DNA from 2 places in the Colwellia asteriadis genome. Region 2 is predicted to be linked to the other one. Evidence: predicted binding sites of a transcription regulator. Region 2 holds the regulator's gene; the other holds the start of a gene.
What was found. Region 2 encodes FNR, which switches genes on or off when oxygen is low (the NO sensors DNR and NnrR bind a similar motif). Its sites were predicted from a motif close to TTGATCTAGATCAA; they were not measured.

Region 1 (16,535 bases), on a different contig from region 2:
TCGCTTTTTAATACCCATAAAAAAATCGCTCGTATTCGCTCCAATCAAATTTTAAAGTATTCAGAGCAACTGTTTCACAAAAAGCATGTTCCGGTAGATCATGTTATTGCTCCCGAAGAGCTTGTAACCCGTGATATCGCTCGTTTAATTGACTACCCTGGCGCATTGCAAGTACTCGAGTTTGCAGACGGAAAAGTCAGCTTAGTCGCAGTTAAAGCCTACTATGGTGGTTTATTAGTTGGCCATGCTCTATCAACCTTGCGCGATCATATTCCTAATGTGGATACTCGTGTTGCGGCCATTTATCGTAACGGTAAACCGATAAGACCATTAGGTACTACGGTTATTGAAGCTGATGATGAAGTATTTTTTATTGCAGCCAGTGTGCATATTCGCGCGGTAATGAATGAGTTACAAAAACTCGAATCTGCTTACAAACGCATTATGATTGCGGGCGGTGGTAATATCGGCGCAGGTTTAGCGCGTATATTAGAGAAAAACCATCAAGTTAAACTGATTGAACGCTCGGCTCAACGGGCTGAAGAGTTAACTTCAGAACTTAATGATACCTTAGTTTTTCAAGGAGACTCTTCTGATCAAGAACTATTGACTGAAGAAAATATCGACCAGTTTGATGTTTTTATTGCCGTAACCAATGATGATGAAGCAAATATTATGTCGTCATTGCTAGCAAAACGCTTAGGCGTACGTAAAACCATGGTATTAATTCAGCGTGATGCTTATATTGATTTAGTGCACGGTAGTACTATTGATATTGCAATATCACCTCAGCAAGCAACTATTTCAGCACTATTAACCCATGTAAGGCGCGGTACCATTGATAATGTGTATAGTTTGCGTGGTGGGGCTGCTGAGGCGATTGAAATTGTCGCCAAAGGTGATGAAAAATCTTCTAAAGTTGTCGGGCGTGCGGTTAAATCAATTAAGTTACCACCAGGTACAACTATAGGCGCAATTGTACGTGGTAATGAAGTACTTATTGCCCACTCTAATACGCTTATTCACGAAGAAGATCATGTTATTTTATTCTTAGTGAATAAAAAATACATCAGCGATGTTGAAAAACTATTTCAAGTTAGCGTTATTTATTTTTAATTATTTTAAATACTTACCAAACATGTATATACAACAAGGTGTATTGTATATACATGTTTATAAAAGGCTATTAAGCCTTCCAAAATGCCGGCGTGAAGAGTACTAATAAAGTAAATATCTCTAAACGACCAAACAACATAGCAACAATCAATACCCACTTACTCATATCATTAATACTCGCGAAATTAGCAGCAACCTCACCTAAGCCTGGACCTAAATTATTAATACACGCAGCAACCGCTGTAAAGGCGGTTATATCGTCCATACCAGCGGCTAATAGTAATAACATACATATAACAAATACCGCTGCGTAGGCAGAGAAAAAACCCCAAACAGCTTCAACAACGCGATCAGGTAATACTTTACGACCTAACTTAATACTAAAAATAGCTTTAGGGTGTACTAGCTTGTTCAGCTCTCGTAACCCTTGAAGATAAAGCAAAGTAACACGCACCACTTTCATACCACCACCAGTACTCCCCGCACAACCACCAATAAAGCTAGCAAAAATAAGTAGCATAGGTAACAGCGTTGGCCAGTCTGCAAAAGATGTTGTGGTAAAGCCTGCGGTAGTGCTAATAGAAACTGCTTGGAATAATGCTTGGTCTAACGCTTGATCGGCATCTTGATAAACACCAGCACTCATTAATACAATAAAACAAATCAGGGTCAGAATTACCTGAATAGCAATAAATACTTTAAATTCAGGATCATATATATAACTTTTTAAGGAGCGACTTTGCACTGCCGCATAATGTAGTGCGAAATTAATACCTGCAATAATCAAGAAAAACACACAAACCAAATTGATTACAGGACTGTTAAAGTAACCCATGCTAGCGTCATAAGTTGAAAAGCCACCAATAGCTACGGTTGAAAAGGAATGACACACCGCATCAAAAATCGACATACCTGCCAGCCAATATGCAACGGCACAAGCAACGGTCAACCCTAAATAGATATACCATAAATGTTTTGCGGTATCGGCTATACGTGGCGTCATTTTTGAGTCTTTAACTGGCCCAGGGGTTTCGGCTCTATAGAGCTGCATACCACCAATACCTAACATAGGTAATACCGCAACAGCTAAAACAATAATACCCATACCACCGAGCCATTGTAATTGCTGGCGATACCAAAGTACCGCATGAGGTAAGCCTTCTATATTTTGTAAAACGGTAGCACCGGTTGTAGTTAACCCTGAGAATGACTCAAAAAATGCATCAGTGGTAGATAAACTTGGTTGCTCGAGCAGAATGAGCGGAATAGCTGAAAAGCTTGCTAATACTATCCAAAATAAAACAACGATTAAAAACCCTTCTCGAGCCCGTAAATCTGTTTTTTCATGACGATTAGGGTACCAAGCTAAGAACCCTGTAAAAATACAACCTAAAAATGCCATTAAAAAAGGTACACCGCCGCCATCACGATACACTAACGAAATTAATGCTGGCGGTAACATGGTGACACTTAACAGTGCAACCAGTAAACCAATAATTCGAATAATATTTTTATATTGCACTGATTTATATTCTTTTTATGTAATGTTGTTATAGGGTTAGGTTATCGTGTTATTTTCCGATATAAGCACTAACTGCCCGACTGACATAGTTTGTAACTGAGTTTGCATTAATAATAAATTATCTGCTGGGATCGCTAAACGAAAAAATACTTGCTGCTGATAATCTTGAGCTAATACTTCTCCGTTAAACTGCTTTAGTACATGCAAAACATCATCAACCTGACTATATTGACATGCTAAGGTTTTATGCACCATGGCTATTTTTATTTTTGACTGCAAAAAAGTTAACGCTTGTCGAACACTGCCGCCATAAGCACGCTGTAAACCACCGGTTCCCAGTTTAGTGCCGCCAAAATAACGCACAACAACCGCACAAACTTCGCCTATACCACCACCTTGTAGCACAGATAGCATAGGTTTTCCCGCGGTACCGCTAGGTTCGCCGTCATCTGAAAAGCCATAACCTTGGCTATTATCCGCGGCTTTGGTTAAAAAGGCATGACAATGATGACTAGCTTGTGGGTGTAACTGCTGTAGCTCTTTAAGCATAGACTTTGCTTGGGCTATGGAAGTACAAGGACGTAAATAACAAATAAAACGACTGCGACTAACAATGAGTTCGTCTTCAACATCATTAGTCGCAATAAGGTAGGACTTGGTCACAATAAAAAATAGACCTTATTCAATAAACGTATGGGCTCAGTTTACTTTAAACAAAACCCATACTCGATAATTAATACTTTGAATTGTATAAGATTAGTTAAGATCTAAATCTCGGGTCATATTTTCATTATGCGATTGATGCACAATAATATTATCTTCAATGCGAATACCACCGAATGGACGCATTTCATCAACTTTTTGCCAGTTAATTTGATCAGAATTTTTAGAGGCTTTTAAATCCCCTAGCAATGAGTCTATAAAGTATAAACCGGGTTCAATGGTAAACACTTGACCACTTTCAATAACACGTGATGTTCTTAAAAATGGATGTGCTTCAGGGCTGCTCACGTGAGTGCCTCGTTCATCAGCCATAAAACCACCAACATCATGTACTTGTAAGCCTAAGTGATGCCCTAAACCATGCGGGAAGAAGGTAGAAATAATACCCGACTCTACCGCAGTATTTGCATCAACATTAATTAAGCCAAACTCATTTAATACACCGCCAATAGCACGGTGAGTATCTACATGTAAATCAGCATAGCTAACGCCAGGCTTTAAGCCGTCAACAGCATTGAGCATCAGCTTATCCATGCGAGCAATTAATTCAGCAAACTGGTCTTGTTTGAATGAATACGTACGTGTAATGTCAGCGGCATAGCCATTAAAGTTAGCACCCGCATCAATTAAAAAAGAACGATGGGCTGGCGGTGCAACTTTATCTAAAGTCATATAGTGCAAAATAGAACAGTTTTCATTTAACGCAACTATGTTGCCGTATGGCGTATCATTAGTGCTATAACCGATAGAAGTTAAATAAGCCTGTTGAATTTCAAACTCACTTTTACCTTGTAAAAAAGCATCGCGTGCTGCTTTATGCGCGGTTACCGCTAATATATTAGACTGACGTAAACACTCGTGCTCATAACTGCTTTTGTATGCTCTATGGTAATGAAAAAAGTTTAAAAGTGGCTCTGGGTTAATCGTTTCAAAACCGAGCGCTTTAGCAACTTCAATATGACTACCAATATAAGCAAAACCTTTTTTATCGTAAGGTAATAGCTTATCTACTTCACTCGCTTTGGTGAGTATTTTAATGGTAAAAAATTCATTCCAATAATCATCGGTTAATGGCGTTACTTTATGCCAAAAATCAACTGGTTGGTAATAAATAAGTGTTGGCTTGTCTTCACCATTAATAATTAACCAAGAGTTAGGAATATCTAATAACGGTAGCCAATATTTAAAATGTGGGTTCACTCTAAATGGGTAGCTATTATCATCAAGAAACGCTTTAATTTCTTGGCCTGAATGAATAACTACTCCTTCTAAATTTTCACGAGTTAATGCGGCTTTACTGGTTTTTTGTAATTGCGCAATATGAGCTGGGTAATGAGTCGCTAGGTTAGCGTGTAATGTTGTCATTTAACGTAGTCTCCAAGAATCTAGTCTTAAGATATTTGCCATATCATAGCATATACCAATAAACTCTCGCCATTTCTGCTGGTTACAGTAAGCGAGAGAATAACTATTTTGTGCATAAAACTTTGCGATAATAACCCTCAACTCTACCTAGCTTTTTAATCTCCAATACTCATATTAATGACCTCATCAAAAATCAAACTGATCTGACCGGGTTTATGTTGGTATATTTCCTGATAAGCCAATACACTTTTCACATAATTACGTGTTTCGTGAAAGGGAATTGCTTCAATCCAAATATCAGCTGGTAATGGTTCACTATTAGCTAACCAACGCTTCACGCGATATGGGCCGGCGTTATATGCAGCCGTTGCTAAAATATGATTACCTTTATTCTGTTCTAATAAAATACGTAAATATTTAGTCCCTAATTTAATATTATTTTCGGCATTAAATAAGTACTTGCGACTAACACTACCCCGCTTAAGCTGCTTCGCGGTACCCGGCATTAATTGCATAAGCCCCCTTGCCCCAACTGACGATTGTGCATCAGACATAAACGAGCTTTCTCTACGCGTAATTGCTTGCGCCCAAGCTGGGTTTATTTTTTGCTTTAAGGCTTGTTCACTAATTTCTTCACCAAAAGCTTTAGGAAATCGCAAAGCGACATCATCCATATAGCCTACTCTAGATAAAGTGAATATTGCGCGATCAAACCATTGATTTTCATTGGCAACTTTGGCGGCAACTAACTTTTCTCTATCGGTTAACTTAGCAAGCCAAAAATTCCATTCTCGACGAGCTTGGTGGTAGCGTTTTAAGTGAAAAAACTCAAACGCACGTTTAGCTGCGGGATAATTTATCACCTTAAGCTTTTCTTCTTTCGTAATAGCTAACGGCTTATTTTGTAAATTTACCGACGCCTTAGCATGACTCGCGGCTAAAAAACCATAATAGTGTCTTTGCTGAGCCAAGCTATTCATCATAGTATGACCTTGAGCGGTTTGTTCGGTTTCAATTAACGCGCGTGCATACCAATATTGCCACTGTAAATTACTATGATGACTTTTGGGCAGTTGTTTAAGCACCTCAACAACACGTTGCCAGTCTTGTTGCTTAAGTAAATCTGTTAACTGCCATTGAAATAATTTGTCATCTAAACGTTGTGGATCAACTAAGGCTAGCCACTCACTCGCTGCTTCATGATTTTTACTAGCTAATGCTAGAGCAAACTTTTGAATAACTTGTTGTTGCTGCGCTTCGCTAAAGTTAAATAGCGGTAATGCCTTTTGATAAGCGTTAATTGCTCTATTTTGATCTTTCCAAATAAAGCGCTTAATACCGTAAAGGTAAATTTGTTGCTCTTTCGCTGATTTTTTAGGGAAGTTTTTAAGTCGTGTAACTAATGAGGGGTCGCGTCGTACTTTATGCCATAGCTTACCCAAGTACTGTTCTTGTTTAGGTAATAGGCCTGTTAAATAAGGTAATAATGTATGCTTACCGCCATCAGCTGCTAAAGCGATACGTTGCCAAACAATATCATCGGTTCTGTAACCAGCGGCTTGCCAACGCTCAAATAGGGGGTCGCATGCATCGTCTTGCGACTTACCGACTAACCACAATTTAGTAACTTTGGGTAAAATGTCTTTTTCAGGCGTGCCAGCAGCTAATGAAAATTTGTAATTTTGACAGGTTAATTCGGCATTAGAGGTTGGTTTAAAAAACTGTAAAAAAAGCGCACCTTGTTGTTTTTTAGCTAAATATTGCAGCCAACGTTTTCTTAACGACCAATCCAATGGTGAGCCTTCGTACTTATTTAAAAAATCGTCTATGGCTTTAGCATCACTCAAACGCATGTTATTTAATAAACGTCTTTGATCTAAATACGGCTGTAACGGGTAATAATGTAATTGGTTATACAGTTTTTTATATTGTGGACTACTACTTTTTGACGTTAACTTTTCTGCTTTAATAAAAAGCTTTTGTTGTTCCCTGTCGGTCGATATTTTTAACTGCTCACTGGCTTGAGCGACAGCTGAGCTTAGTAAACAACTTACTAAAACCCCTTGCCAAGCTAGTTTTTTCACAATAAATTTCACTTAAACTCCATTCTTTGATTAACTCTCGCTACTTAATTAAATTCACTAGCCTACTGAGTATAGCGATTTGCTTAACTAATCTATAGTGAATAGTAGTATTACCCAACTGCTTTTAGCGATAATTTAAAAATAATTTAGGTATAATTAACACTATCACTTATTTACTTTACTCTTTTTATTTCTATGTCTGCTGCAATTTTTGAAAATACCGACCATGTTTTAGACGCCCTTGGCTTACGTTGCCCTGAGCCCGTAATGATGGTTCGTATGCACATTAGAAAAATCGCCAGTGGTGAAACCTTATTAGTACAATGTGATGACCCTTCAACCACACGTGATATTCCAAGCTTTTGTCTTTTTATGGAACATGAACTTGTTGCTAAACAAGTTGAAACCTTACCTTATTTATACGTAATAAAGAAAAACTAACCCAGGGGCTGTTGATCTTTCGAGATTATTTTTGCAGCTTTTTGTTAGGCATTTATACAAGGCAGAGCCTTTGTAATGTAGTTATTCAGGACAATAAGCTCCTGCATTGTCTAATAAACTACATCCATGTAGCGTTACCTAAAAAGGTGATAACGCAGTAAAAATGACCAACAAACGCTGTCCGAAGGATTCGGCTAAAAGCGTTTTACTCTTTGTTGAACAGTATTTGCTTAGAATGACTAGGCAACACACTGTCCGCCGTGATTAAAACGCTTTTATCTCGAACAAAATTTAACCGCGAAAGGTCAATAGCCCCTAAGCAATACTGATATTTACTACATAATATATTCTGCAATTTGTAAGTGAATATGTACTGACGGAACTTTCCATTTTAATCACTGCCATAATTAATACATCACAAGTCACCGACTTTTACCTCAAGTTCTGGTTAGTTAATAAAATGGAGTTAAATTAATGAGATTTATTAAAAATTTTTCACTGCGTCAGTTTTATCAAAACAATAAACAACTATTTTTGTTTATTCTATTAATGTCTGTATTTAGAAGTGCTTTTGCTGATTGGTACACAGTACCTACGGGCTCAATGCAACCCACCATTGAAGAAGGAGATCGTATTGTCGTGAATAAAATGGCTTATGATTTACGGCTGCCCTTTAGCAACGTGTCATTGTTAAATACTGGTGAGCCTAAACACGGTGAGATTATTGTTTTTGAGTCAAAAGCCGCTAATATGCGACTAATTAAACGAGTAGTTGGTTTACCTGGCGATACTATCGCCATGAAAAATGAAGTGCTGTATATCAACGGTATTGCGCAAACATATCAGCGAAGTACTCAAAACAATAATTTAGACAGCAATAGTTCACAAAACAATCATACTCAAAACGCGGTAACGTTACTTAATGAAAATTTAGTGGATATAACACATCAAATTAAAATTGATAATAATGCTAGCAACCAATTAAGTAGTTTTGGCCCAGTTATTGTTCCTCAAGGGCATTATTTAGTACTGGGTGACAATCGCAGACATAGTGCAGACTCACGTGTTTATGGTTTTGTACCGCGAGAAGAATTAAAAGGTAAAGCCACCGCAATTGCTTTTTCTGTTGATTACGACAATTACTACTTACCTAAAAAAGAACGCTTCTTTCAAAGCCTGTACCTGTAGTGTAAGCGGTTAAAAAACTCTGTGTAAGTCGCTTATTATAAGCCACTTACACAATACTATTTTTAGCTTTTAAACCAAACAGAAACCTTAAAGTATTTGATGGTTTAATCATAAACCAACAAATTCCGCTGGTGACTAAAAGCGACAAAACAAAAAGAACAATAAGCTTTAACAATATTGGTGCTTGCCATGCGATAACGTAATAGCCTATCACCACAATCACAGTTTGATGAAAAATGTAAAAAGGGTAAATCAACTCATTACTTAGGCTTAACCATCTCGGTGTTTGGGTAAAGTACGACTGCGCATAACCTAAAATAGTTAAAAAAGCAGACCATGCAACTAAGCAACAAACCAGCCACCAAATAGACCAGCGCATATTCAATGACAAATATTCACTCAAGTCAGGAGAATAGTAATACGAGTAAAAAAGTACCGTACTAAATACTAATAACATTAAATTATAAAATCGTTGTTCATATATTGCTTGCCAGATAACCTTACTGCGGACAAAAAGCATACCGGCAATAAAGAAGAAAAAATAGAAAGCTGAAGAAGATAGGTTTTCTATCTTGTTATCGTCACCTGGAAACGTTAACGAAAAATACACTTTTATGATTATTAACAATATTACCAGTAGGTACAGACCTACGTTGTGTTTTGCTAATGTTTGTACAAAATTAACTATTAATGTACCTACAGGCGAGTTAAACAGTTTATTTAATGGGATAGCAAGTAAGAAAAATACAAAAAGGTACTCTATAAACCAAAGGTGATTAGTTTCAAATTTTAAGGCAAGTGCTGGGTATTCTTGCCAACATGATTGCATCTCAGCAATATTTTCAATATAAATTTGTGGAGGGATCACTACTAAAGAGCTAACCAGAAGAGGAATAAATAACCTTAAAAATTTATCCTTAATAAATTTCACTACCGTGACTTTAGCTAGCAAAATGACAGAGCCGACACCTGAAATGAAAAACAGTATTGGTAGTCTAAACTGTTCAAAGTACACCATAATATCATCGAGTAGCTTACTCGAGTCGTTATTCATAATGTGCCAATTATCGCCATTAAAAGGCATACAGACATGGTGAAGGAATACGGCAAAAATCAATATCACCCGTAACCAATCTAATTCAGAAAACCTTACAGCGCTTTTCAATTCCATTTAATAACCTTAAAACTTATCAGGTGCACGATCTGTGTGGCTTATCTTATAACGCCATATTAAGCGGTAAAGTTAATCAGCTATAAATATTCAGTTTAAATATTTACTATATTCTTCTTCCCGTTGACAAAAAATGAACCCAATCTTCACGATTCCTTTTTTTACTTTCATTTACAGCACGCTGGTAATCATAAGGAACTTTAATATTTTGAACAATCCATTCAGAGTCAATTTTCTCAACTATTGAGTATGACGCATGATGATTAAAATTTTCCATAGAATGAAGCACTGGCTCTTCGTCTGTGTATGCTTGCAAACCAACGCTTCCAGGATTAACAATAAGTTGACCAGTACTTAAACTTACGGATCTAGGTGTATGAGTATGACCACAGCATACTAGCTTAGACTTTTGACCTGCAAGTAAATCTATAATTTCACTATCAGAGCGAAGTAAAGCATAACCTTTACTCACATCTTCTAATAAATAAATTAAGTCACTTTTAGGAGTACCATGACAAAAATAAACATCCTCATTTACTTGTTTATCAAAAGGTAGTGATTTCATCCACGCTAATGGCTTAGAGCCTAAGTCGTTCAAAATGAACTGCATGGTTGGGTTTAATTCTATTTCTTCTTCTGTAGATTGGTATATTTGACGATCTTGATTACCTGAAATTGTAATAAAATCATGTTCCATTAAAAGTTCATAAGTAAACTTGGGAGCAACAGGGCCATATAGAATATCACCAAGGTTTGCTTTTAAATCTACTGAGTGCTTTGTTAAGTCTTTAATAACAGCATCTAAAGCAAAAACATTACTATGGATGTCTGATAATACGGCAATCTTCATTGGGCACTCTTACCTCTTAATAATTTCACTGGTTGAAAGACACACGCCCTTAACATGAGAACACCTATGTTTAGGTTTATACCTCCTTAAAACCACTCAATTTTTACCATTATTTCAATGAGTTATCAAATAAATTACCCTTTCTCTTTTCGACTTACATCAAGGCAACAAAAAGGCCCGCTAATGACACTGTAGTCACTAGCGAGCCTAATATAACCGAGTTAAGGTTAATATAATTTTTGCTAATTTATGCCGTTACTTGTGCTTTTTTTAGCATAATAAAAAGGTTGTCTTTTAAGTTTAAGCGCTCTTTTTTCTTACCTTCTAAATATTCATCACTTGTATTTTCAACACCCTGCTCGATACGGTGAACTTCTTGATCAATATCATGATACTCGGCAAATAAACGCGCAAAGTGATTGTCGTTCATTTTAAGGTGATGAATTTCGTCAGTAAACTCTGGAAACTCGTGGTGTAAATCGTGTTTTTCTAATGTCATGTTTTTCTCCTAATCATTCTTTTTATTTTCTCAGTGTTCTTTTTAAATTTATTACTCGCGTTTTTACTTATACCGCACAGTGAATACAAGTTGTTGTATAAGGTATGGCATTTAACCTATCTGGATTAATTGCCTCTTCGCATTGGCTACACTGGCCATAAAGTCCCTGTTCTATTCTACTGAGTGTATCGTTAATAAGCTTAAGTTCAGCTTTTGCTTCATGATGAATTTCATCTAAAACATCGTCATTTTCTGTTTCGGTCGCTTGCTCTGAAAAGTCTTGTGAACGTCCTTTATGAAAATCAGCCTCAATAGCACTAATGCGTTTACTTAACTGCGCTTTCTTCTCATTGAGTAATTTAGCTACCGCTTTGGTAGTAATAATTTCTTCAGTGCTCATAGTTACCTCACTAACATCTATGTCGTGTTATTTTTGCTCTATAAACACTGTACGCCTTTGGTTAATTGAGTTGTTGATCTAGCTCAACAAATAAACCATCTGATAGCTTATTTCCTCACTTTTCTTCAGGCATAAAAAAAGGCCATGTTGCCATGACCTTTTCAGTTTATTTAACGGTTATGCTACTGGAGCACTGAAATATCGGCAATAGCAAAGAAGCTATTTCTAATTTCGTTAAGTAAGGTTAAGCGGTTAATTTTAACTGCTTCATCATCACTCATCACCATAACATTATCGAAGAAGGTATCGATAGGTGCTTTTAATGCTGCTAGTTCAGTTAGTGCGGCCTGATAGTTTTTATCTGCCATTAATGGCGCTACTTTTAAACTTATTTTTTGGTAAACATCTGCTAAATCGCGTTCTGCTTGCTCACTTGCTAATTCAAGATTAAATACTTGATATAGCTCACCGTCAAATTTCGCTAAGATATTACCTACACGTTTATTGGCTGCGGCTAATGTTGCTGCTTCAGCAAGTTCACCAAAGTAAGTTACCGCTTTGATACGTTTTTCAAAATCAAGTGGTGCACTTGGCTTTTTAGCGAGTACAGCTTGAATAACGTCAACACTAATACCTTGCTCTTGATAGAAAGCACGGAAACGACCCATGATGAAGTCAAGCACATCGTTAGCCGTGTTATTGTTTACTAACTTGTCACCGAAAAGTTCGATACTCTTGTTAATAAGCGATAACAGGTCTAAATCAAGCTGTTTTTCAATAATGATACGTATACAACCAATTGCTGCTCTTCGTAGCGCAAATGGGTCTTTATCGCCCTTAGGTGGCTGATTAATGCCAAAGATACCAACAAGGCTGTCTATTTTGTCACTAATGGCAACTGCACAACCAATATTAGCTTCTGGTAAGCTGTCACCAGCAAAACGTGGGCGATATTGATCTTCTAATGCTTGTGCTATGTTGTTATTTTCACCATCGTGTAGTGCATAGTACTTACCCATAGTGCCCTGCACTTGTGGGAATTCTAATACCATTTCAGACATTAAATCTGTTTTACTCAACAAACCTGCTCGGTAAGCATCTGCTGAGTTTTCACTTAATTGCTCGGCAATGTATTGGCTCAGTGATGCTATACGTTCAGACTTTGCTTTTAGTGTGCCTAATTGCTTTTGGAAAAGCACGGATTCTAAGCTGGCTAGTCTTGACTCTAAACTTTGCTTTTTATCCGTTTTAAAGAAAAACTCTGCATCAGCTAAACGCGGACGAATAACTTTTTCATTACCAAAGATAACCGCGTTAGGCTCTTTTGATTCAATGTTGGCAACAAAAATAAATTTGTTAACTAGCTCACCCGCTTTATCCGTTACAGGAAAATACTTTTGGTGATCTTTCATTGAGTAAATTAACGGTTCAGCTGGTACATTTAAAAAATCTTCATCAAATGTACCAACTAATGTTACAGGCCACTCAACTAAAGCCGTTACTTCATTAAGTAACTCTTCATCAATTAATGCTACGGCACCAATATTTTGTGCTGCTGCTTCAATTTGTTTAACAATTTGTGCTTGGCGCTCACCAAAGTCGACAACTACGTGTGCTGACTTTAATACCGCTTGATAGTCATTAGCATGTTCAAGTGTTACTAAACCTTCACTATGAAATCTATGACCTTGTAATTGATTGCTTGAGCTAACACCAAGCGCTTCACCGGCAATAATATTACGGCCAAATAGCATAGTTAATGTATGCACAGGACGAATAAATTGAATACGCTCATTACCCCAACGCATTGGTTTAGCAATAGGTAGTTTGTTTAGCGCTGTTGTTACCATGTCAGGAATAAGCTCTTCAACGCTTTTACCAGCAACGGTTGCGCGGTAAAGCAACCACTCGCCTTTATCAGTAGTTAAACGTTCTGCTTCTTCTACCGTAATACCGTTTGAACGTGCCCAACCTTGTGCCGCTTTACTGGCATTACCTGCATCGTCAAATGCTACATTTACTGCTGGACCACGTTTTTCTACGATTTTATCTTGCTGCTTAGTAACCAAATCAATAACTTGAACAGCTAATCGACGTGGTGTAGCAAACCATTTAATTTCACTATAGCTCAAGTCACTACTGTCTAACTGGGTTTTAATGCCGTCATAAAATGCTGTAGCTAAAGTTTTAAGTGACTTTGGTGGTAATTCTTCAGTACCAAGTTCAATAAGGAGTGTTTCTGTGGTCATTATTTCTCTCCTTTCGTTGAGCTGTCTTTGCATAAAGGGAAACCAAGTTCTTCACGTTTTGCATAATAAGCCTGCGCACAAGCTTTAGATAAAGTACGTACACGTAAAATATAACGTTGGCGTTCTGTTACGGAAATGGCATGACGCGCATCAAGTAAGTTAAAGGCATGAGAGGCTTTCATTACTTGCTCATATGCCGGTAATGGTAAGTTTGCCTCAATTAATTTTTCGCTGTCTTTTTCACATTGATCAAATTGCTTAAATAAAGCATCAACATCAGCATGCTCAAAGTTATAAGTTGATTGTTCAACTTCATTTTGGTGGAAAATATCACGATAATAAACGGTACCTAATGGGCCGTCTGTCCACACTAAGTCATAAATACTATCTACATTTTGAATGTACATAGCTAAACGCTCTAAGCCGTAAGTAATTTCGCCAGTTACAGGCGTACACTCTAAACCACCTACCTGTTGGAAATAAGTAAACTGCGTGATTTCCATGCCGTTAAGCCAAATTTCCCAACCTAAACCCCAAGCACCTAATGTTGGCGATTCCCAGTTATCTTCAACAAAACGAATATCATGCACTAAAGGGTCTATACCTAGCTCTTTTAATGAGTTTAGGTAAAGCTCTTGGATATTTTTTGGTGATGGTTTTAGCATTACTTGAAATTGATAATAGTGCTGCAAGCGATTTGGGTTTTCACCATAACGACCATCAGTAGGACGACGACATGGTTGTACATAAGCACTGCTCATTGGCTCAGGTCCAATTGAACGTAAGAAAGTCATTGGGTGGAAAGTACCAGCCCCTACTTCTAGGTCTAATGGCTGTACTATTACACAACCTTGACGTGACCAATAGTCTTGCAGCTGCAAGATTAGGCCTTGAAAAGTTTTACTGTTGTAAGTTGTCATGGTTTTTAAATTCACTTTTATCTAAAGTTGTTTTCATCACAGAATGTTATCGATTATAGCGTTACTAGAGTATTTAATCTAATCGATAACATTATCAAATTGTACTTAAAAAAACGCCCGATACGATGACCGGGCATATTAAACTTTATTTATTTTAGATTAAACATCTAAGTTAGAAACACGTAATGCGTTATCTTCAATAAAGTTTCTTCGCGGCTCTACATGATCACCCATAAGTGTTGTGAATAACTGATCAGCAGCAATGGCATCTTCAATAGTCACTTGTAGCATACGGCGAGTTTCAGGGTCCATAGTTGTTTCCCAAAGTTGCTCAGGGTTCATCTCACCTAACCCTTTATAACGTTGGATATATTGACCACGTTTTGACTCTGCCATTAACCATTCTAATGCGTCTTCAAAGCTTGATACCGGAGTAGTTTTTTCACCACGTTTTACATACGCGCCATCTTCCATTAAGCCATTTATAGATTCATTCAGTGATTGAATTGATACGAACTCTTTTGACTCAATAAAATCATAACCACAACTATAAGGCGTATCGATACCATGTTTACGCACATTAAATTTAGGGTAATAAATATTACGCTCAGGATCGAGTTCAACAGTTACGGTATAAATAGAGCCATTACCATCTTGGTTTTCAAGTTGAGAAATCAAACTATGAGTCCACTCTTCTACTTTAGCTTTATCATTAAAATCATCTTTATTGATAATATTGCTATAAACCATTTTCTCAAGAATATCTGCAGGGATTTGTCTTGATATACGTTTAATAGTTTCCATGGTAGCACGGTACTGTTTAACTAATTGCTCTAAACCGACACCAGAAATAGCAGGAGCTTGTTCATTAACATGTATAGATGCACTATCTAATGCTAAGGTAGTTAAGTATTCAGTTAATGCTTCGTCGTCTTTTATATAACGCTCTTGCTTACCTTTTTTAACTTTATAAAGTGGTGGCTGTGCAATATAGATATGACCACGTTCCATAATTTCTGGCATTTGGCGATAGAAAAATGTCAGTAATAGAGTACGAATATGAGAACCATCGACATCAGCATCGGTCATGATGATAATACTATGATAACGTAGTTTTTCAGGGTCATACTCATCTCGACCAATACCACAACCTAGCGCGGTAATTAAAGTACCAACCTCTTGTGATGATATCATTTTATCAAAACGTGCTTTTTCAACGTTAAGAATTTTACCTTTCAATGGTAATATTGCTTGGTTTTTACGATTTCGTCCCTGCTTGGCTGAACCACCAGCAGAGTCCCCTTCCACAATATATATTTCAGAAAGTGCAGGATCTTTTTCCTGACAATCAGCTAACTTACCTGGTAAGCCAGCAATATCTAAAACACCTTTACGACGAGTCATTTCACGAGCTTTACGAGCCGCTTCACGTGCTCTTGCTGCATCAACTATTTTCATAATAATAGTACGAGCAATAGCAGGGTTTTCTAATAAGTATTCACCTAACTTCTCACCCATTGCTTGCTCAACAGCTGTTTTAACTTCTGAAGAAACTAGCTTATCTTTAGTTTGTGAAGAGAATTTAGGGTCTGGAACTTTAACTGAAATAACTGCAGTTAAGCCTTCACGAGCATCATCACCCGTCGCATTAGTTTCAGTATTACCACCTTTTTTAGACTTATTTAAACCTTCTTTGGTCATATAAGAATTTAAGGTTCTAGTTAATGCTGTTCTAAAGCCACTTAAATGGGTACCACCATCCTTTTGCGGGATGTTATTAGTAAAACAAAATATATTTTCTTGGAAACCATCATTCCACTGCATTGCAACTTCAACGACGATGCCATCTTCACGTGCTAGATCAAAATAGAATATTTCATCATTTACGGCCGTTTTATTGGTATTTAAATAATCAACAAACGCTTGAATACCACCGTCATAATGGAAGTGATCTTCTCGGCCTTCTTCACGTTGGTCAATTAAACGAATAGAAATACCTGAGTTTAA
Region 2 (16,535 bases):
TTTAGCTTCTGATGAAAATTTACATATGGTTGGAGAAGGGGTTAAAGATTTATCTGCGGTGCTTAATTTTGAAAACTCTTATGGATTTTCAGTTATTTACCAAGCACCATTTGAGCTAGGACTTGGTTTAGCGTACAACGTTGCTAAAGTCAGCTTGGCCGCTAATGGTTTAAAAACAGAAGCGGTTGATGATGAATTGATCTCCGCTCATTTAACCTATCGCCCTTATGGGAGTCTTGGTCTTCACGTCGCGCTGGTTGTCACTGAAATGAAAAATCATGATATTAATGATTTAGGTCAAGTGATGGCAAAATCAAGCGGTATAGAATTATTCAGTGCCTATCGTTTTGAAAATGATATTTCTTTAATTATTGGTTATAACTCATTAAAAGATAATTCATCATTTTCAAGTGCTCATCCTGATTTAGGCGCTGATGGCAGTTATCACAAAGAGTATTTTATTTTAAGTGCAAAATATCATTGGGATGAAGATTTTTATTTGTATATCGAAAGTAAACGTGATCGATCTAAGCTTGCAGCCCAAACACAAAGCTTAGCTGAAAATGCTACTGGTATTGGCATGATGTTTACTTTTTAGCGCGAAATATTAATTTCATATTAATATTTCGTAATTTCAAGTGAGGTCGCCATGAATGAAGATACGCTGATTAAACTATTAAAAACGTCAATTGGTATTGGTTTGTGTTTATTGCTTTTAGGAATATATTTACACAATTTCAGTGAAACCATGGAAGCGATGGGCGTAACAGGGATTATTATTAGCGCTGTATGTATTGCCTTGGGTTTAGTGTTTTCCTTACCGACAAAAATGTATCTCACCTTTATTCTTGTTAAGCGTGAAACAGATAATGCAGTTACAGCTAAGCATGAAAAAACAATAACTAACAGAAAAAAAACATAAAATTCACTTGTTGCTTTTTGCTGCCATGGTATGGCGTTGACCACAGAGAGCGCCGCTAGGTTAATGCCTATTGTGATACTGAACGCAGCAGGCTTATAAATATCTTATCTATTACAGGTCATACTTTTCTATAAATAGCGCTATACCATCAAAAAATCCGCTATTTACTCTACATAATCATCACTTTTCGTGTAAAATCTATTCCATTTTTACTATTTGACTTAATCTCTTTGTAAACAGCAGGTTCAACTTTTTACTGTTGCTGTTTATTTACCCTGGATTTAGAGGAAATCATGAGTTTAGACACCACCACTATAGATGGCATTGTAGCCCAGGCAGAAACTGCCATTAAAGACGCTACAGATCCTAATGCGCTTGATCAAGTGCGCGTTAATTTTTTAGGTAAAAAAGGATTATTTACCGAGCAAATGAAAGGCTTAGGTCAATTATCAAAAGAAGATAAACCTAAAATGGGCCAAGTAATTAATATTGCTAAACAAGCAGTACAAAAATTACTGAACGAGCGTGGTGAGTTGTTACGCGCAGAAGAAATTAAGCAAAAGTTAGCCGCAGAGTCAATTGATGTAACTTTGCCTGGTCGTGGAACTCAAATTGGTGGTTTACACCCAGTAACACGTACTATTGCCCGTATAGAGAGCTTTTTTGGTGATTTAGGCTTTGAAGTAAAAGATGGCCCTGAAGTTGAAGATGACTATCACAACTTTGATGCCTTAAATATTCCTGAGCATCATCCTGCTCGTCAAGATCATGATACTTTTTATTTCAACCCTAAGTTAGTGCTACGTACACAAACTTCAGGCGTGCAAATTCGTACTATGGAAGTTGAAAAACCGCCATTACGTATTATTTCTCCTGGTAAAGTTTACCGTAACGATTACGACCAAACACATACACCAATGTTTCATCAGGTTGAAGGTTTAATGGTTGATAAAGATGTTAGCTTTACTCACCTTAAGGGGATTTTACACGACTTCTTACATCACTTTTTTGAAGAAGAAGTGGAAATTCGCTTCCGCCCGTCATACTTCCCGTTTACCGAGCCTTCAGCTGAAGTTGATATTATGGGTAAAAATGGTAAATGGTTAGAAGTATTAGGCTGTGGCATGGTTCACCCTAATGTATTACGTAGTGTTGGCATTGACCCTGAAGTGTATACCGGCTTTGCGTTTGGTATGGGGGTAGAGCGTTTAACTATGCTGCGTTATGGCGTAAATGATTTACGCGCATTCTTCGAAAATGATCTTCGCTTCTTAAAACAGTTCAAGTAGGAAACCCATAATGAAATTTAGTGAATCTTGGTTACGTGAGTGGGTAAACCCTGCGCTTTCTTCTGATGAATTAGCTCATCAAATTACTATGGCTGGTTTAGAAGTTGACGGTGTTGATCCAGTTGCTGGTCAATTTAGTGGTGTGGTTATTGGTGAAGTGGTTGAATGTGGTCCTCACCCTGACGCAGACAAATTACAAGTAACGAAAATTAGCTTAGGTGACTACAGCTCAGATACTGTAGTAAAAGGCGAATTAGTTGATATCGTTTGTGGCGCTAAAAATTGCCGCTTAGGCTTAAAAGTTGCGGTAGCAACGGTTGGTGCTGTATTACCGGGTGATTTTAAAATTAAAAAAGCTAAGCTACGTGGCGTACCATCATTTGGTATGTTATGTAGTGAATCTGAAATTGGTTTAGCAGAAAGCTCAGACGGTATTATGGAGCTAGCAAATGATGCTCCGCTTGGTACTTGTGTCCGTGAATATTTAGACTTAGATGATGTAACTATTGATGTCGACTTAACCGCTAACCGTGGTGACTGTTTAGGCATTAAAGGGTTAGCACGTGAAGTAGGTGTACTTAACTCACTTGAAGTGACTGAACCAGAAATTACAGCAGTAACGCCGGTTATTGACGATGTATTAGCAATTAACATTGAAGCTACTGAAGCCTGTCCTCGTTATTTAGGGCGTGTTATTAAAGGTATTAACCCTACAGCAACAACCCCATTATGGATGGTTGAAAAGCTGCGCAGAAGCGGTACACGCTCAATTGACCCTGTAGTAGACGTAACTAACTATGTGTTATTAGAGCTAGGTCATCCAATGCATGCGTTTGATTTAGCAAAAATTGATGGCAGCATTAATGTACGTTTTGCTAAAGCCGAAGAAAAATTAACATTACTCGATGAAAATGAAGTGACGTTAAAAGAAAAAACCTTAGTGATTGCTGACGATAATAAAGCCTTAGCTATGGCTGGTATTTTTGGTGGTCTTGAGTCTGGCGTAACATCAAATACTACCGATATTTTCTTAGAAAGTGCTTTCTTTGCACCACTAGCAATTTTAGGTAAAGCACGTCAATACGGTTTACACACTGATTCTTCACATCGTTATGAGCGTGGTATTGATCCAACGTTACAACATGACGCAATAGAACGAGCGACTGAACTGCTTATTAGCATTGTTGGTGGTCAAGCAGGACCCGTTGTTGAAGCACAATCAGAAGCCGATATTCCAGAAACTAAAGCGGTAAGTTTACGTCGCGTAAAACTCGATAGCCGTATTGGTCATCATATTGAAGATGCACAAGTAACCGAAATTTTAACGCGCTTAGGCTTTGCTGTAGCGCAAACTGGTGAAGGTGTTGAAAAAGTATGGCAAGTTGTTGTTCCTGCATACCGCTTTGATATTAAAATTGAAGTTGATTTAATTGAAGAAGTTGCGCGCATTTTTGGTTACAACAATATTCCTAATATTGCGCCTAGCGCGACATTAAGAATGCGTGCGCAAAAAGAAGCTAAGCTATCGGTTGCCAAATTAAAACAAACCTTAGTTAATCGTGATTATCAAGAAGCGATCACTTATAGCTTTGTTGACCCTAAAGTACAAAGTTTACTTCACCCTAACGAAGCAGTAATGACATTACCGCACCCAATTTCATCAGAAATGTCAGTAATGCGCTTAAGTTTATGGACAGGGTTATTGCAATCTATGGCGTATAACCAAAACCGTCAGCAAGGCCGTGTGCGCTTATTTGAAAGTGGCTTACGTTTTGTACCTGATGCAAGTGCAGAAAATGGTGTACGTCAACAAAACATGCTCAGCGGTGTTATTAGCGGTCAACGTGTTGATGAACATTGGAGTATGGAAAAAGCCGCAACAGACTTTTTTGATATTAAAGGTGATGTTGAAGCGCTACTTGCACTGACGAGTGATGCCAATGCTTATGAATTTTCAAAAGCTGAAGTTGCCGCATTACACCCAGGTCAAACGGCTAAAATTACTAAAAATGGTAACTTAGTGGGTTATGTTGCTGCCTTACATCCTGAATTAGAAAGAAAATTAGGATTAAATGGTCGTACCTTAGTTTTTGAGCTATTGTTATCAGAAGTGTTAGTACAAAAAATACCCGCAGCCGCTGATATCTCTCGTTTTCCTGCTAACCGTCGTGATTTAGCGATAGTAGTAAAAGATGATGTAGATGCAAAAAAAGTTTTACAACTTGTTGAAAAGGTTGGCGGAAGTTATTTAATTGATCTAAACTTGTTCGATGTATACACAGGACAAGGCGTTGAAGAAGGCTTTAAGAGCTTAGCTATCGCCTTAGTACTACAAGATACCAATAAAACTCTAGAAGAAAAAGACATCACTGATGTTATCAATAGAGTGGTTGAGACCTTAAAAACCGAGTTAAATGCATCACTGAGGGACTAAGCAATGGCGCTTACCAAAGCAGAAGTAGCAGAACATTTATTTGAAGAAGTTGGGCTGAGCAAGCGCGACGCAAAAGCAATGGTTGAGATCTTTTTTGAAGAGATTCGTGAAACTTTAGAAAGTGGTGAACAAGTGAAGCTTTCTGGTTTTGGTAACTTCGACCTACGTCAAAAAAGCGAACGTCCTGGTCGTAACCCTAAAACCGGTGAAGATATTCCAATTTCAGCCCGTAAGGTAGTTACATTCAGACCTGGGCAAAAGTTGAAGAGTCGTGTTGAAGAAGGTAATGGCGACGAGTCGTAATACTCGTATTGGCACTTTACCCTTTAACCAATCATTCGGTTACTACAGTACAATATCGTTATTACGGTGATGTAATTGCGGTTAGATAACCAAAAAAACCATACTAGCTTAGCTAGTATGGTTTTTTTATTTAAAGCTTAAGATTTAGCGCCTTAAGGTATATAAACACAGTTCCTGTTAGTGCTCTTTATAGCTCATACCATTTTTGACACTCGCTCTTATTGTTTCACAATGAAGCAAATAAAAAAGCAACGCCTTTAGAAAATTTAGATTATGGCTTATTATAGGTGTTTCTTCTCAAGCAAAGTACGCCATGCGCCGCTCTAGTTATCCAGAACATGAAGTAAACACTATAAACTGGCAAGCCTTTAAACTTATTCTGCCGTATCTTTTTGAATATAAAAAGCGCATTGCTGTAGCGATGCTTTGCTTAGTACTCACCAAAGTTGCGAGTGTTTATCTGCCATTCATCCTTAAAGATATTGTTGATACCTTGGATACCAATGACAATAAAGATCTTGCTAGTTCAGCCTTAGCCATTGTGCCATTGGGTTTAGTGCTTGCTTATGGTTTAGTACGTTTGTCTATTGTGGTGCTTGCCGAAATTCGCGATACCTTATTTGGCCGCGTGACTGAACGTGCTATTCGCCGTATTGGTTTGAAAGTGTTTAGGCATTTGCACCAACTCGATTTAGACTTTCATTTAAATCGACAAACTGGTGGTTTATCACGAGATATTGATCGAGGCACTTCAGGCATTAACTTTTTAATGCGCTTTATGGTGTTTAATATTGTGCCAACCTTGCTTGAGATTGTCATGGTAGTCACCATTTTATTTGTTAATTATGGCATTTGGTTTGCACTGATAACCTTAGGCTCTATTTTAACTTATATTGCGTACTCGGTTTATGCGACTGAACTTAGAACTCGTTATGTTAGGGAAGCGAATAAAGCTGACTCGTCTAGCAATACCCGCGCGATTGACAGCTTACTTAATTATGAAACCGTTAAATACTTTACTAACGAAGAATATGAAGCCCAAGCTTATGATCAGCAACTTGCTAGTTGGGAGCAAGCCAAAATAAAAAACCGCCTATCTTTATTTGCGCTTAATGGTGGTCAGGCTCTGATTATTGCTATCGCAATGACTTCAATGCTTGCACTCGCTGCGGTAAAAGTGAGCGAAGGGCACATGAGTTTAGGTGACTTTGTATTAATTAACGCCTTTATGATGCAATTGTTTATGCCACTAAACTTTTTAGGTTTTGTTTATCGTGAAATTAAAGGCTCCTTAGCGAATATTGAAAACTTATTTTCATTGTTAGGGCAAACGGCAAAAATTAGCGATCGCGACAATGCTAGCGAATTATTACTCAACCAACCCGGCACTAATCATGACGCTAGCCAAGCAACTATTTGTTTCGATAACGTCTCATTTTCATATGAGGTAAAGCGGCCAATTATTAACGAGCTGTCATTTATGATCAAAGCAGGGCAAAAAGTAGCCATTGTTGGTCAAAGTGGCTCAGGGAAGTCGACCTTAGTTAAACTGCTTTTTCGCTTTTATGAGGTTACCGGTGGTGAGATTCGTATTAATGAGCAAAATATCAGTGATGTGTCGCAGCACTCTTTACGAAAGCAGATAGGTATCGTCCCTCAAGATACGGTACTTTTTAACGATACTTTGTTTAATAATGTTCAATATGGTTGCATAACAGCAACTAAAGAGCAGGTATTAAAAGCGATAGAAATGGCTCACTTAGCTGACTTTGTGGCGAGTTTACCTGATGGGCTTGAAACTAAAGTAGGTGAGCGTGGTTTAAAATTGTCAGGTGGTGAAAAACAACGTGTGGCGATTGCGCGTACTATTTTGAAAAATCCACAAATATTAGTGTTTGATGAAGCCACTTCATCACTTGATAGCCATTCAGAGCAGGCAATACTTAAAGCCATTAATGATGTAGCTAAAAATCGTACTAGTGTAGTGATTGCACATCGGCTTTCAACCATTGTTGATAGTGATAATATTTTAGTTATGGCTAAAGGTGCTATTGTTGAGCAAGGTACACACCAGCAGCTATTAGCAATGCAGGGGCAATATAGTAAAATGTGGCGTTTACAACAATCTGAAACATAACAACGTATAAAGCGAAATAAGCATGACAAGTAAAAACAACTATTCACCTGCTATTGATGCAACTAAAGCATGGTTAGCTGAAATTATTATCGGCTTAAACTTTTGTCCCTTTGCTAAAAAAGAGTTTGTTAATAACACTATTTATTACCATCAATCAGCTACATCTCAAGTGAAACCAGCATTGCATGAGTTTATTGAACAGTGTCATTATTTACAAAAGCATGATGAAATTGAAACAACACTGATTATTTATAATGATGGTTTCAGACACTTTGAACGCTACTTAGACTTAGTTGACTATGCTAATGATTTATTGATTGAATCGGGTTTTGAAGGGATATTTCAGTTAGCCACTATGCACCCCGAGTATTGCTTTGCCGGTGAAGATTTTAATGAGCCGAGTAATTTCACTAACCGTTCACCTTATCCTATGCTGCATATTATTCGAGAAGCCAGTATGGAAAAAGTATTGTCGGTTTATAAGGAACCTGAAAAAATACCTGAAAATAATATTGCTTTAGCTGAGAAAAAAGGCAGCGATTATTTTGAGCAAGTCTTGCACACGATTCATCAAAAACACCCACAAAATTAGCACGAGCCTGCATATTATCGATAACGATTTTGCACATTCAAATAACACTTTAGGGGCTGTTGATCTTTCGCGGTTAACTTTTGTTCGAGATAAAAGCGTTTTAATCGCGGCGGACAGTGTGTTGCCTAGTCATTCTAAGCAAATACTGTTCAACAAAGAGTAAAACGCTTTTAGCCGAATCCTTCGGACAGCGTTTGTTGGTCATTTTTACTGCGTTATCACCTTTTTATGTGGAATAACCACACGACAAAGGCTCTGTCTTGTATAAATACCCAACAAAAAGCTGCAAAAACAATCTCGAAAGATCAGCAGATGTATGGACTCCCACCTCCCTCGGGAGTAACGTAATAAGTGACTAAACTTTTACTAAGGAGCCCATACATGTTTAATTGTAATGTGATTGCGATTGATTTAGCAAAAAATTTATTTCAGGTTTGTAAGACAGATAAAAACGGTAAGGTTATTTATAACAAAGCAATCTCCAGAGCTAAACTCAAAGAATTACTAATTAAAGAGAAAAAATCTTTAGTTGCTATGGAATCATGTAGCGGTACACATTATTGGGCACGCTTTGCCAAGCAAGCGGGTCATTATGTAAAAAGTATCAATGCGAGACAGGTTAAAGCGTTTAGGCAAGGCCAGAAGACAGACGCTAATGATGCACTCGCTATTTCTGTTGCGGCTCGCCAGTCTCATATAAAAGAAAGTCGTTTACTTTCAGTGCAAGAGCAATGTCTACAAGGAATGGAATGCATGCGGGATTTATTAGTTAAGCAAAAAGTCAGCTTAAGTAATCAACTTCGCGCTTTATTACTTGAATTAGGACATGCCATTGCCCAGGGTGATGCTAAGTTAATACAAGCTATTCCTGAGATACTTGAAGATGCTGAAAATGAATTAACACATACTTTTCGCTTTTCAATACAGGTCATTTTTCGACGTTTTATTGATACCATAGAAGAAGTTAAGCTGATTGAAGAGAAGCTACGAGAAATCGTTAAAGAAGACCAAATCTGCACTCGTTTACAAGCATTAGAAGGTGTGGGCCCTGTCTGTGCTATTTTAATGAAAATAGCTTTAGGTAACACCACACATTTCAAAAATGGTAGGGAAGCTGCGGCCTGTTTTGGCTTAACGCCAGTACAACATAGTAGCGGTGGTAAAGAAAAAGTAGGCTCAATATCGAAAGTGGTAGGAAGCAAGAAGCTGCGTAGTGCTTTGTATAAAGGTGCATTAGCTGTTGTTTGCCAATTAGAAAAAAGAGAAAGCCGTAGCCAAAAAGATATCTGGTTAAGAGAATTAACCGTTCGTCGAGGTAAAAAAGTAGCGGCGATAGCGTTGGCTAATAAAACGGTAAGAACAGCTTTTGCATTGCTAAAGCACAATAAAGAGTATTAGCCACAATTACTTGTGGCTTAGATTTGTCAAAAAGAGCGTTTAAAATAGGTAAGACCAACCTTCAAGAGACTGTTAGGGGCTGAAGTTTATAAAACTGCTCAACAGAAAAGTCATGAAGGTGCGAAAACATCAGAGGCCAGAGGTAGCACCTCAATTTGAGCCCGTATATAAGCTAGCATCTAATTTATTTTAAATATTCTCTGTTTGACATCAACGGGGAGTCCATATAAGCCCCTAGTTAAGTATGAATTTTTATTTTTCATACAATAGTTGCTCAAATCATGTTTGTAGAGGTGTTGAGATGAAAGCAAGCTATTGTGGGAAAACCTATCAATTTGATTCATTTGATGAAACGTGGCGTTTTTATCGTCAAATACTTAACGCGTTAAAGCAAGTAAATAATCCTAAAGTTATTCATGAAGAGAGTCGTGCATCTGACCCTGTTCATTTGTGATTTATTACTATTTTTATGATGCGCAAAAAGAGTTAAATAAAATGATAAGTTGTTATTTTAAAGATTAATTACGTCTTTATTGGCTTCTCAGGTAGAATACCCTTTTATTTTTAGCCTATTTTTGAGTGACGGGGTGTATGGGGTATTTTGAACAATTTTTAGTTATTGTTGTTGTGCATTTTCTTGCTGTAGCCAGCCCAGGTCCTGACTTTGCTATTGTGCTAAAACAAAGCATTCGTTATAACCGTAAAGTTGCCATGTATACCAGTTTAGGTATTGCTGCAGGTATTATTTTACATGTGACTTATTCATTAGTCGGTATTGGGTTACTTATTGCGAGTGATGAGCGCTTATTTACGGCATTAAAGTATATCGCTGCTGCTTATTTTTGTTATATCGCTTGGCATTGTATTCGTGCTGAAAAACCAGCAGAAGTAATGCAAGAAGATAAGTTAACTCAAAAAGAGCTAACGCATCCAGCGGATGTAGAGCAACCGCCATCCGCTAAAAAGGCTTTCTTTACTGGCTTTTTAATTAACGGTTTAAATGTTAAGGCAACGTTGTTTTTTGTTAGTTTATTCTCAGTGGTTATTGCGCCTGACACACCATTAGGTATCAAATTAATTTATGGGCTTTATTTGGTGATCGCTACGGGTAGCTGGTTTTGCTTTTTGTCGTATTTATTAACACAAGATAAAGTGAGAAAGTTACTTGCTCGTAAAGGCTATTTATTCGATAGACTGATGGGGGTAGTGCTTTTTATACTTGCCATACAGTTAGTGTTAAGTGATTTAAGTTAGTACAATGTACTTAGTGTGTATGTATGATAGATATTGATATTATTGAATAAAGCTTACGCGCATATACAATATGTTGCTGGTAAAATGTGTTTTATTAATCATAGGCACGTTACTAGCGCTGTTTTTGGTTAAGCTGTTTTGGGTTAAATAAGGTTAGTTACATTGTCAGAAAAAAATAGTAAAGAGTTAGAATGCTCCCTGTTGAAAAATGCATTAACGGGTAATTATATCGTTGATGTTAATGCGATATTTAAAGAAGCATGGCAGAAAACATTACAGAGTAGAATGTCAATTAATATCGGTCTATGTTTTATTTTATTACTTGGTACGTTAGTTTCGTTAACTGCTAGTAATTTGATGGGCGGCATTGAAGCGGTATTAAAAGATCAAAACGCGATGAGTATTCTAAATATCGTAGTTACCATTGTTATTTGGCCATTTCTTGCTGGTGTTGAAATGATGGGGGTTTTGCATGCTCGCGGACAAGAAACACGCGCTATTATGGTGTTTTCTTTCTTGCAACGTGGTAGCTGGGTTGCTTTATGCGCATTGTTAACATCGATATTAGTTGGCTTAGGTTTTCAATTATATATGGTGCCCGGTATCATTTTAGCCGTGCTTTTATCATTAACGATTCCATTGGTTGTTGATAAAAAACTCTCGCCATTAGCAGCAATAAAAGTGTCTGTTTTGTCATTGCGTTTCAAGTTCTTTCAAATATTTAGATTGTATTTATTTTTGTTTATAGCATTACTTGTTTTGGCTATGCCAGTGGCATTGTTGGCTGATTCGGCGATTGGACCTGTTGCTATTATGTTATTTTTGTTTGGTATGACGTTTTTAGCACCGTTGTATTATAACGTTAAAGGTATACTCTACCGTGAGATATTTGCGGTAAAGACTAAAGATAGAGAAGATAATGTTAACTCAAGGGAGTTAAACTCTTCTACACCAGAGTCAACTAAAGCTTCTGATTCGGATGACTCAAACGGCTCAAACGGTACGTTTTCAGCTTAAAAATATTTAAAGGAGTTTATATTGATTAAGTTATTTTTGTGGTTAAGCTTTTTGGCCTTTTTGGTGGTAACACTGTTAGCACCTTTCACTTTTTTAGTGCCGGATAATGCTGAAAGTAGTTTAGCAAAAAGGCTTATAGCAGAGCAGCAAAGTCAAGACAAAGAACGACAAAAAAGTCGTGAAAATAAAAAAACAGTTAAAAAAGTGGTAGAGCAACCGTTACATAATGTCGATTTACCAGACTTTGCTGCCATTGCAGATGTCTCAACTAAAAAGGCACAATTCTTTGACTTTATTACCCCTGCGATTGTTGCTCAAAATGAGCGTATTTTAGCAACCCGCACTAAGCTAGAGTATTGGCTTGAACAAATGACCTTAGAATTAGGGTTAACAGAGCAAGAAGAGGCTGAGTTACAAATATTAGCGAAGCGTTATCGATTAAAAAAGTCACGCTCAAATTTGCAAAAAGTAAATGAGTTATTAGTACGTGTTGATATTATTCCTTTACCACTGGTTTTGGTGCAAGCGGCAAATGAGTCGGCATGGGGCACTTCTCGTTTTTCTCGAATTGGATTAAACTTTTTTGGTATTTGGTGTTACGAGCCAGATTGTGGCATGGTGCCTAATGGGCGTAACAAAGGAGCAAAGCATGAGGTTGCAGCATTTGATAGTGTAGATGATGCAGTAAGAGGATATTTTAGAAATATAAATACCCACAATGCTTATCAAGTATTTAGAACGATTAGAGCGCAGTTAAGAGCGAATAACGAGCCTATTGCACCTGAAATATTAGCGACAGGGTTGTTACCTTACTCGGAGCGAGGTGCAGACTATGTGTTAGATATTACTGACATGTTGCGTCACAATCAGCGCTTTTTTGAAGATGAAACAACTTACTTTGATAATACAACGAGTTATAGTGAATAACAGATAAAAGTATGAGCTTAACCCAATATTGATTAAATAAAGGGTTAGGCTTTTTTTATAGCTGTTATTGCACTTCAATAATAGTTAATTGCTCGGTTTTATTCGTGGGCATTTTAGTCTCTTTAGCGCTTCCATTAAAGTTCAATTCAGGCTCGTCAAAAGCAGTATCACCACCATTAATTACTCCCGAATTACTGTTAATATCACTAAAGTTAAATAGCTCATTGTCACATAAATGTGATGGTACAACGTTTTGCATTGCGGTAAACATTGACTCAATACGGCCCGGAAACTCTTGGTGCCAATCGTTAAGCATTTTCTTAATATTCTGACGCTGCATATTCGGTTGCGACCCACATAAATTACAAGGAATGATAGGGAAGTGTTTTAATGCCGCATATTGAATTAGCTCACTTTCTTTACAAAAGGCTAATGGTCTAATAACAACATGCTCACCATTATCAGACACTAATTTAGCTGGCATCGCTTTCATTTTACCGCCGTAAAACATGTTAAGCATTAAGGTTTCAATCATGTCGTCACGATGATGCCCTAATGCAACCTTAGTCGCGCCAATATTTTTCGCTACTTTATATAATATTGCGCGTCGTAAACGAGAGCAAAGACTACAGGTTGTTTTCCCTTCAGGAACTTTCTCTTTAACAATACCGTAAGTGTCTTCTTCAACAATATGGTACTCAATACCTAGCTCGTTGAGATATTGAGGTAATATATGCTCAGGAAACCCAGGTTGCTTTTGATCAAGGTTAACCGCAACAATATCAAAGTGAATAGGCGCAGATTCTTTAAGTAACATCAGAATACTTAACATTGCATAGCTGTCTTTACCCCCAGATAAACACACCATGACCTTATCACCGTCTTCAATCATATTGTATTGGGATATGGCTTGACCCACATGGCGTCGAAGCTTTTTTTCTAGCTTCATTAATTGTGTTTTTTGCAAGGCAGATAAAGGCGTATTAGACATGGGGATCAGTATTAATTCTACAAGTTGTTAATTGTCGCGCATTATACGCTTTATCGTAAAAAAGTAAAAATTGATCGTTTAGCTTTACCTTAGTTACAGTAAACTTACCGAATAGTTAATAAGGTATTTTATTATTTTTATGATTATTGATTGTGTAGGACTACAAGTTATCACTAATAATACGACTGGTGTTCGGTATAACTTATTGATTATTAAATTGTTATGATAGGTGAAAGTAGATTTGTCAGTAAATAATATGCGTATAAGTTAGATAAGTAGACTTTTGTAGCTCAAAGTGAGTACTTGATGAGCTACGTATAGTATATGTGATTGGCTGTTTACTTTAGTTAGCCAGCGGAGAAATATAACCGTCAGGTTTTAACGCTAATACATCACAGTTTAACTGATCAATCACATGTTCAGCGGTATTACCAATCAACGCTGCCGATATGCCAGTACGACCAATGGTTCCTAAAACAACTAATTCAGCATCTAGTTTTCGGGCAAACTCTTCAATAACCGTTTCTGGTAAGCCTTCACCAATATGAGTGTTTGTTAATTCAACACCAAATTGTTCAGCATGTGTGTTCATGGCTTCTTGGTGATGCTTTAGCATGACTGCATTGTATTCGGTGGCATCAAACTCAGGAACTTCAATAGCGATATTAATTGGGGTGCCAGGGTAAGAGTTGACTAAGTGTAAATTACCGTCAACCACAGCTGTTAGTTGTTTAGCTTGCTTTGTTATTTTGCTATTGAGTGAGCTATGTTCGCTCTCATCACTACCAATATTAAGAGCTGCTAGAATATTACCATTTTTTGGCCACTCGTGATCTTTGACTAATAATACCGGGCATGGACATTTTCTCAGGATATGCCAATCAGTAGGTGTAAAGACTACTGATTTAAATTTATCATGTTGATGAGTTCCTTTAATAACCAGATCAAAGTTGTGCTCAATTACTTGATTGATAATGGCTTCGTAAGGCCTGTTATGCCATACGACTTTGCTAGTTACTTGCGTATTAGGCGCTATTTCGGCGATAATTTCATCTAACCATTTTTGTTTCTCATCGATAACCATTTGACGCATAGAGTCGCGTTCGTTATGAGATAGTATTGTTGTCATCTCATAGGAAAAATCAAAAATGCTGAAAAAAGCAGTAATATTAATGGCTGTATTGTTATTTTTATGAATACGTGAGGCTAGATCTACAGCTCGCTTTAAGGCTTTTTGCTCATCAGTTGTTGGGTCGATAATAACCAGTATATTTTGATACATTTCCATGGTAAACCTCTCGTTAATAAAAGTAATTCATAATTACTTTATAGCAAAATTGAGGAGTGAATGCTTGATTTAAATTAAGATATTATGAATTGATTTCATTAAACACCGAGATAAACGGAGCTATCTCGGTGGGGGAGGAAAAGCTATAACTAATTAAATTTCTGCGACGTCAGACAAGGCGTCAATATCTACAATAGTAATTAATTTACCGTCTACTTTGATTAAGTTACTTTTATGAAAACGATTAAGTAAACGACTAATCGTTTCAACAGTTAAGCCAATATAATTACCAATATCGCTACGAGTCATGGTTAACCTAAATTCAGTTGCTGATAATCCTCGCGAATGATAGCGCTCACTTAAGGTCACTAAAAAAGTAGCTACACGTTGCTCAGCGTTTTTTCTATTAAGTAAGGTTAACATTGCCTGATCGGTTTTAATTTCATTACTCATTAGACGTAATACCTGCTTTTTCAACTTAGGCATAGTGTTAGAGAGCTGATCAAGGTTATTATAAGGGATTTCACAGACCATCGAAGTTTCAAGCGCCTGAGCAAAGCTAGGGTGACAGCTTTCTGCAATGGCATCAAAACCCAGTAAATCTCCTGCTAAATGAAAACCTGTTATTTGTTCTTCGCCTTGCTCATTAACCGTAAATGTTTTGAAAGTCCCTGAACGAATAGCAAATAAGGCGTGTAATTGTTGTCCGTCATGAAAAATTTTATCGCCTTTATGAATAGGACGTTTTCTATCGATAATGTCATCAAGGCTATTTAACTCTTGCTCATTCAGTGAAAAAGGTAAACATAATTCACTAATACTGCAGTTTTGACACTTAATGTGTTGTATACCGGGGCAATTTTTACTTGGCATAATAGATAATAACTCTTAATTTAAAGGACTGTAATATCGACCGTGCTGATAGGGTATTAGAACATTAATTGATATGCAACAGTTAAACTATAACAGCCATATAATATTAGAGAAATTGCCATTGTTTTCTTGAAGTTAGCATTAAGCAAAAGGCTTTTAAAGCTATTAATACCTAGAGACAGTGCTATGAGCGCAGGCAAAGTACCTAAACCAAAAAATAACATTATTCCTGCTCCTGTTAGGCTACTTCCGCTAGCTAATGACCAGGTGAGGGTTGAATAAACTAGCCCACAAGGTAACCAACCCCATAAAGCCCCTAAACCTAAAGCTTGTTTGGTGCTATTGACGGGAATGACATACTTAGCTAATGGTGACAAATAACGCCATAAATACTTCCCAAGCGCTTCTACTCTGTTTAACCACATTAACCATTGACCTAAATATAAGCCGAGTAGAATTAAAAATATGGCGGCAACCATGCGCAACCCCCCAAGGGGAACACCGATACTTTTTGCAGCTAATGAGCCACTAAAGCCGACAATCGCGCCAATCAAGGTGTAGCTGGCAATACGGCCAATATGATATGAAAATATTAAAGACGTGTTATTGCTTGATTTTGTCGGGTAGGTCTGCTGTTCAGTGATAGCAATATCACCTTGTTGTTTAGGTTTTTCAGTAGCCGACGTTAGCATGGTAGTAATACCCCCACACATGGCTAAACAGTGACCTGAGCCTAGTAAACCAACAATAAAAGCTGATAGTAAATCGGTTAGCATTACTTCTTTACATCAGCGCTTGAATTATTGGTGGGGTTTGTAGCTAGAGGTGCAGCGTTAGCTTTTGCTGCTATATTGCTATCACTCGGCGCTGATTTTTCTTGATCTTTTTGCTGGCTATCATCATTAAACAAGATGCTCATACCTTGTTTTTCTAAATCATCAAATTGCTCTGTTTTAACTGCCCAGAAAAAAAGATAAATCCCTAATGCGGTTAGAATCGCCGCAACTGGAATTAAAATATACATTATACTCATCACTAAACCCTCGGTGTTTACTAATTACTTTTTCAACAAGCGAAGTGAATTAGTTATGACTAAAATAGAGCTGGTTG

Region 1: ABD005_RS10535 (TraR/DksA family transcriptional regulator) is a predicted target of FNR. The motif match lies at 11,433-11,446, and genes of this name have one in related genera.

The regions. Positions count from the first base shown of each region.
Region 1 is NZ_BAAAFA010000006.1:262,806-279,340, reverse strand. Features, by position in the region: gene trkA (Trk system potassium transporter TrkA) at 1-1,116, shown strand, start outside; gene ABD005_RS10585 (TrkH family potassium uptake protein) at 1,187-2,638, opposite strand; gene ABD005_RS10580 (YigZ family protein) at 2,675-3,301, opposite strand; gene pepQ (Xaa-Pro dipeptidase) at 3,395-4,726, opposite strand; gene ABD005_RS10570 (transglycosylase SLT domain-containing protein) at 4,882-6,822, opposite strand; gene tusA (sulfurtransferase TusA) at 7,006-7,251, shown strand; partial or broken gene ABD005_RS10560 (hypothetical protein) at 7,228-7,503, opposite strand; gene lepB (signal peptidase I) at 7,726-8,439, shown strand; gene ABD005_RS10550 (acyltransferase family protein) at 8,486-9,610, opposite strand; gene ABD005_RS10545 (metallophosphoesterase family protein) at 9,717-10,460, opposite strand; gene ABD005_RS10540 (HP1242/YdcH family protein) at 10,708-10,959, opposite strand; gene ABD005_RS10535 (TraR/DksA family transcriptional regulator) at 11,027-11,359, opposite strand; gene glyS (glycine--tRNA ligase subunit beta) at 11,542-13,608, opposite strand; gene glyQ (glycine--tRNA ligase subunit alpha) at 13,608-14,528, opposite strand; gene gyrB (DNA topoisomerase (ATP-hydrolyzing) subunit B) at 14,688-16,535, opposite strand, start outside.
Region 2 is NZ_BAAAFA010000008.1:223,542-240,076, reverse strand. Features, by position in the region: gene ABD005_RS12890 (porin) at 1-598, shown strand, start outside; gene ABD005_RS12885 (hypothetical protein) at 650-922, shown strand; gene pheS (phenylalanine--tRNA ligase subunit alpha) at 1,216-2,211, shown strand; gene pheT (phenylalanine--tRNA ligase subunit beta) at 2,222-4,645, shown strand; gene ABD005_RS12870 (integration host factor subunit alpha) at 4,649-4,948, shown strand; gene ABD005_RS12865 (ABCB family ABC transporter ATP-binding protein/permease) at 5,262-7,085, shown strand; gene ABD005_RS12860 (DUF1415 domain-containing protein) at 7,108-7,677, shown strand; partial or broken gene ABD005_RS12855 (hypothetical protein) at 7,794-8,036, shown strand; gene ABD005_RS12850 (IS110 family RNA-guided transposase) at 8,059-9,075, shown strand; gene ABD005_RS12845 (hypothetical protein) at 9,377-9,529, shown strand; gene ABD005_RS12840 (LysE family translocator) at 9,667-10,329, shown strand; gene ABD005_RS12835 (hypothetical protein) at 10,492-11,346, shown strand; gene ABD005_RS12830 (glucosaminidase domain-containing protein) at 11,368-12,273, shown strand; gene ttcA (tRNA 2-thiocytidine(32) synthetase TtcA) at 12,338-13,264, opposite strand; gene uspE (universal stress protein UspE) at 13,608-14,552, opposite strand; gene fnr (fumarate/nitrate reduction transcriptional regulator Fnr) at 14,706-15,425, opposite strand; gene ABD005_RS12810 (sulfite exporter TauE/SafE family protein) at 15,482-16,201, opposite strand; gene ccoS (cbb3-type cytochrome oxidase assembly protein CcoS) at 16,201-16,449, opposite strand; gene ABD005_RS12800 (heavy metal translocating P-type ATPase) at 16,483-16,535, opposite strand, start outside.